2 regions of the Oceanobacillus sp. M65 genome follow, and region 1 is predicted to be linked to the other one. Evidence: riboswitches for the same ligand, from Rfam matches in the RefSeq annotation. Region 1 holds a riboswitch; the other holds the start of a gene.

Region 1 (3,435 bases):
AGCTACGTCTTGAGGCAACCAATATGATTAAAGATACGTTTATCGAGCTTAAGAATGCTGGTTTGGGGCAACGCTCTTATATTCTGGATAGAAGGTCAAAGGAACTTACGAACGTAGTAGAACAGATTTTAAGTAACATACAGGAAAATGAAAAATCCTTGTCACTATTGGCGGATATTTTTGTCTCTGATAATTATGTTTTTCAACATTCTTTAAATGTGACGATTTATTCGCTTGCTATTGGTGTTGAGTTAAATTATTCAACTAAACAGCTTACAGAAATTGGCGTAGGGGCAATGCTACATGATATTGGAAAAATGTTTATTGATCCAAAAATCCTGCAAAAACCTGATAAGCTATCAGATGAAGAATTTGAAATAATTAAAGGGCATACGCAAGTGGGCTTTGATTACCTTCGTAAACACCAATACATGCCAACAGTAATCTCCCACTGTGCTTATCAGCATCATGAAAGACTTGATGGATCTGGTTACCCGAGAGGCATACAAGGGGAGGAAATCCATACTTATGCAAAAGTAATTGGAATAGCGGATGTGTTTGATGCGGTAACAAGCTCACGAGTATATCGTGAAGCTATGCTGCCACATGAAGGGTTGGAAATTCTTTATGCTGGAGCAGTAAATTTATTTGATAAAGAAATGATTGAAGCGTTTAAGCGGAGTGTTGTTGCCTACCCAAATGGATTAACAATCGAATTAAGTGATGGCCGTATTGGTGTTGTGATAAGGCAAAACACTAATTTATGTGATCGTCCAGTTGTTCGAATTCTAGAAGAAAACGGAAATCCGACAGCTAGCCCATATGAAATTGATTTGGAACGTACTGTAAACGTTACAGTAAAAGATGTATTGGTAGATTAATATTTAATTCTAGCCCTTTTAATACAAGCATAAGTTTGTGTTAAGGGGGTTTTTTTACGTGAAATTTAGAAAACGTTATGGTACAAGTAGAGCAACACCTCCAGCAAAAACAGTTTTTCTTTTTACAATTGTGTTATTTGGCCTGATGGTTTTACTTAGCATCGTAATTGTTGATAAGAAAATTACTCCAGTGTTGATGGATATTGCAGTTGTCAAAACCGAAGAATTTGCAACAAGAACTATTAATGCGGCTGTAAAATCAACGGAAAATATTAGTTTTGATGATCTCATGGATGTAAGAATGGATAATAATGGAAACGTATCTCTTTTAGGTTGGAATTCTGTTGCTGTAAACAGAGCGCTTCGCATTGCAACGAATAAGGCGGAGTTCTTTCTTTATGGAATGAATAAAGGAGAAACCTTGGATATAAATGATCCTGAGCTTGACCCAATTGAATATGGGGATACACCAGGAGAATTAGCGAATCAGGACCCAACGGTGGTGGAAATTCCAATTGGCCAGGCAACAGGGAGTACAATTCTTTCTAACCTTGGGCCGAAAATCCCCGTGCACTTTGAAATTGTCGGCAGTATTCAGTCAGACGTTAAATATGAAGAAAGAGAAATTGGACTAAATGGTGCGTTAATCGAAATTTATATCCCTGTTTCTGTTAATGTACAAATAGTAGTTCCATTCACAACCGAAACGACAACAATTAGCACAAAGGTTTATGTGGATTCAAAAGTTATCATGGGGGACGTTCCAGAGTTTTATAATCGTGGTGGAGGGGAAAGTAGTGGAGATGGTCCAAATATTTCCATTCCACGAAATGACTTGAATAACGACTAAGAGACTGGTAATATTAGATAAGGAAAATTCAATAAGTAAATCTTATCAGATCGGTGAGGTAGAGGAGCGGGCAATATTAGTAATCAGCTGGAGAATGACAACGATGAAAGCTGGTGAAAGGGTTGTTTGCCGAAGCATAATAAGGGTCAAACTTATTTATAGCTGGTATATCTTTGAAAAGGGGATATACTGTCATGCATTGGTGTGCATGGAGCACTATTGATCGAAATGGAGGATAACGTATGTTGTAAAGCAATGATAGGTTATTTTCTGTCATTGCTTTTTTGTGCCTTTTTATAAACTGGTAATTACTTCCAGAGGCAGAACTTGACAATCGCGGTATTCATACATTTCCCTTTACTACCGACCAAAAAAATAACGGAGGTAACAGCATGGAAGGGACGATATTTTCACTCATACCGGCAATACTTATGCTTCTTCTTGTATTGCTAACACGAAATATTTATGTATCACTTGGAGTAGGAATTATAGTAGGAGCATTGTTTATTCATCATTTTTCTATTCTCGATTCCTTAAAAGAGATTGGCACAAGTTTTAGCAACATATTTTTTGCAGATGGGGCGCCAAATACTGGGAATCTTCTATTACTAGGTTTCCTATTATTGCTTGGTATTATGACTGCTTTTCTGCAAGCATCGGGAGGCAGTAGAGCATTTGGGCAATGGATGATCCATCGAATTAAAACACGTACTGGATCACAAGCCATGACAGGTGTACTCGGATTGATTATTTTTATTGATGATTATTTTAACAGTCTTGCAGTGGGACAAATAGCAAGACCATTAACTGATCGACATAAAGTATCTAGGGCGAAGCTTGCATATCTAATTGACTCTACTTCAGCTCCGGTTACCGTAATTTCCCCAATATCAAGCTGGGGTGCTTATATAATTGGAATAATTGGTGGATTGTTAGCAGCAAATGAGATTACCGATATTCGTCCATTAGAGGCTTTTATACAAATGATCCCATTAAACCTATACGCTTTGGGAGCTGTATTGCTCGTATTCATTGTGGCATATTTCAAGCTGGATATTGGACCAATGCGTACCCATGAAAAGCGTGCAATGGAAACAGGGGAGTTAGTTGACCCTGAACAAAAAAACGTACCAGGCGATCTTGGAAATAAAATTTCCGCACATACTAACGGGAGAATTTATCATCTGTTAGTTCCTATCATTGTATTAATTCTCGCAACCGTTTTAGCAATGATCTTTACAGGGGCAGCTGCATCAGGTTCTAATGTGACCATCTTAACCATTTTCTCTAATACTAATGTTAACTTATCGTTATTTGTTGGTGGGGTTGCTGCTGTGCTTACTGCTCTTTTATTCCATCTTCAGCAAAGTAAACCAAGAGAAAATTTAGTTAAAGTAATCGTGGAAGGCTTGAAAACCATGCTTCCTGCTATCTATATTCTTGTTTTAGCTTGGATGATCGGTTCCATAATTGGAACGTTGGAGACAGGTCAGTACTTGGCTCAATTAGTAAATGACGCTTCTATAAGTTCGTCGATGCTGCCGCTATTATTCTTCTTGATCTCCGGATTTATGGCACTGGCAACTGGGACTTCATGGGGAACATTTGGCATCATGCTACCAATTGCAGCGGAGGTAGCGGCAGTAACAGATACAACAATGTTGTTACCATCTCTGGCAGCAGTGCTTGCCGGTTCAGTCTTCG
Region 2 (3,435 bases), on a different contig from region 1:
CTCTACATTTAATGCAATTATGGCTACTTGAAATCGATGGGATTCAGCAGCAGTATATTTATCTCCATTGATTTTTGCCGTTCTAACATGTAATCTGATCTATTTTAAAAAGCTGTTAGCTAAAGGGGGAATGAGATTGTCTATGAATGAATAAACAAATCCAGAGGGTAGCCTGCTTAAGCTACCCTTTGTATTGTTGCTGTAAATTGACGTTATGCAGCATTTGCTTTATTTACTTTGGTTTTTGAAATCCCAATGCCACTAAATATATAAATAAGCGCGAAGATAATTCCAAGGTATGTCATGGGTGCATAGAGGAAGAACTCTCCTGTTGATACTTGCAGAGTATCTGCAACAAATGCACCTGTTACACCCCACGGTATGATTGGAGATAGAGCGGTTCCGGTATCCTCCATCGTTCTGGACCAATTTTTTCTTTGCAGACCAAATTTATCGTATAACGGACTAATGATAGGACCAATAACGGCGTATGTTACATAATAACTACCTGTTATGGTAAATAGAATGCCATGTAAAGTTAAACTAGAGGTCATCATTGCTTTCCCACTCTTAGCAAACTCGACAATCTTATCAAGTAAAACTTGTATTACTCCTGCTGATTTTAAGGGAGATCCGAAAATAGCAGCACTAATCAACAAAGCGACTGTGCCTAACATACTCGACATACCGCCACGTTGAAGTATCTCATCTACAATTGGCACGTTTGTGGAAGCAGTATAGCCTCCATCTAAGGCAGTGAACACTTCAAACAGCTCTCTCCCCTGAAATATTACCGCCAACAGACATCCCGCAATAATCCCTACTCCGAATACGGGAAGTGTCGGTTTTCTAAAATAAATTAACACCAATACTAAGAGAGGTGGAAGAATTAAAATCGGATTTAAAGTAAAATTATTGCTCAATGTTGATAATATGAGTTCCACACTCTCATTGTTTTCAATTTGACCATTAAATTGAAATCCTAAAATAAAATATAGGATTAGTGAAATAATATAGCCTGGAATCGTGGTCCACAGCATATGTTTAATATGGTCCACGATTGGCACGCCGGCCATAGCAGGCGCCATAATGGTTGTGTCAGATAATGGAGATAGCTTATCCCCAAAAAACGCTCCGACTACAATTGCTCCTGCCGTGTAATGTAAAGGAATACCGAGGCCAATGGAAACGCCCATAAGCGCAACACCCACTGTACCAATCGTTCCCCAAGAGGTTCCCGCCATAATGGACATAACCGAACAAATAATTGCCGTGATAATTAGGAATAAGGATGGGTCAATACTTTTCAGTCCATAAAACACAATTAATGGAATGGTTCCAGACAACATCCAAACACCAATTAGCATTCCAACAGCTAACAAAATTAATATCGCTGGAAGCATTGATTTTAATGTTTCTACAAGATCCTCTTCAATTTCACTCCATTTAATCCCCCAAATGAGAGATAAAATAATAACAAGTACCCCAGCAGAAATTAATACAATCGTGGTGGGTGCGTCAAGATATAAAATTCCGCCTAAAACTACGGAAAATGATAAGACGAGTAGTAATATGGCTTTCCAGGTTGATAGTTTCATATGTAGTTTCCCCTCGTATAGTATATTTAGGCATTCATTTTTTGCCTATCTTCTCTTCCAATAAATTCATAATTAAAATAGCGGTTGAATTTAAACGCAAGACGTTTGTCTGGTTATGCCGGGATAAATATCTTCTTCATTAAGTTTACCTCCATCCTAAATTCGTTTTCTGTCGTCAATGGAGGTTAAAAAAACACACAAAAAAACAATGATAGAAAAATAACCTATCATTGTTAACAATATGGTATCTTCCATTCGATCAGTAGTCCTCCATGCAGACGTGCATGACAGTATGCCTCTTGTTAAAAGACATCCCAGCAATAATAAGCTTGACCCTTATTACACTTCGGCGAGCATCCCTTTCATCAATCATCTCTGATGTCATACTCCAATTGATTACTGATAATGTTCGCGCCTCTACCTCACCGAGTTGGTAAGGTAACTATTAAATTTTTCAGTATAACTATACATGTCTACTTTTATAATTGCAAGAATATTGTTTTTTGTTGATTGGTTTTGTTATATATTTCTTTCACACCGAAATTCCAGTTGATTCTTTCTATAAGAAAAGATTCCTGTCTACCTCATTCATTGCTTCACTTAACCCCATCGCTAATAACAATAGAAATCCAAACCCCATCACAACACCATTCCCTAGCAATCCAACAATTAAAAAGGTAAGTCGTTTAGACTTAATCCAAGAAAAGATAGCTAATACAATTCCAATGGCTGATAAAACAATAAAAATGGTAGCGTCTATATGAATATTAGGATTCGGTCCCCTAAAGAGGAATATAATGAAGCAAATAAACACCATTAGTAGGGAAGCAATACCTAATATCATACCTGTTTTCTTCTTACTATTCATCGAAACTTCTCCTTAATTAGAAAATTATATAGAAAGATTTCCTGTTTATGGTCATCTTTCCCCTTACTTCCGCCAAAACGTGGAACACTCTGCCTTGTCCATCATATTAAAACGAATCATCTTGTCGAGTAATGTGTAATCAACAGAACTTTCCCAAGGGATGCGGACAAGCTGCTTTGTATAATCATAACCAGCCTCTACAATATCATGGGCGAAATGGTTAATTCCTACCGCCTCTGGGGCCACAGCTAAATGTTTTTTGGAAACACTAAATCCAATAATATAGGTGCCATGGTCCGTGAACATAGGCTGGTTCCAAGCTATTCTGGACTTTAGATTAGGAAAGGTTTCCTTTACCCAACTCAAAACCTCTATCATTCTCTCTTTATGTTGTGGGTCAATTTGCGCTACATATTCTTCCAACGTTTCCATCGTGTTCCCTCCTATTTTTACTGATAAAAAAATACTTATTAACCAAAGTTCCTGTCCAAGAATAGAAGGAAATAACTCCCTGCGCATAGAAATGCAGCAACTTGAGTAATCAGATAGACAGAAAGCTCAGTTGCGGTTAATTTCCTTTCTCTCTTAATCTTTTTAAAATGTCGGTAAAAATAGAAGGAGCATAAGAGTAGTACAATAGCCGATAATTGAAATACGTTTTCCAATATATTTACCAAAATATCACCTCATTGAATACCGAATTTTAAAATCACTTATTTACCCTAAATCTGACCGACAAGACCGGCAGCAAGTAGTAAAAAAATATGTAGGAGAATATTAAAGAATTAAAATATCCATTTAAAAGAGTATGCACCCAAGTATATCGTAACATTGATGCGGAGCACTTTAATAGATGAATTTTCGAAATTGTTTCATCACCCTCACGAATGATCCCATGCTGGGGAAGGAAATGATCTAGTTTTACTTCTCGCTCTTTACTCCTCCTTTCTTACATTGAACTTTAAGGAA

What was found. Region 1 has a riboswitch for lysine ahead of ACTWPF_RS07210 (Na+/H+ antiporter NhaC family protein). Riboswitches for the same ligand answer to the same signal wherever they lie in the genome.
Region 2: another riboswitch for lysine. It lies ahead of nhaC (Na+/H+ antiporter NhaC); the one in region 1 lies ahead of ACTWPF_RS07210 (Na+/H+ antiporter NhaC family protein).

The regions. Positions count from the first base shown of each region.
Region 1 covers NZ_JBQQCJ010000001.1:1,526,519-1,529,953, forward strand. The annotation lists gene ACTWPF_RS07200 (HD-GYP domain-containing protein) at 1-881, shown strand, start outside; gene yunB (sporulation protein YunB) at 940-1,731, shown strand; lysine riboswitch at 1,783-1,958, shown strand; gene ACTWPF_RS07210 (Na+/H+ antiporter NhaC family protein) at 2,124-3,435, shown strand, end outside.
Region 2 covers NZ_JBQQCJ010000004.1:190,990-194,424, reverse strand. The annotation lists gene nhaC (Na+/H+ antiporter NhaC) at 213-1,598, opposite strand; lysine riboswitch at 1,854-2,026, opposite strand; gene ACTWPF_RS16045 (hypothetical protein) at 2,158-2,466, opposite strand; gene ACTWPF_RS16040 (iron chaperone) at 2,530-2,898, opposite strand.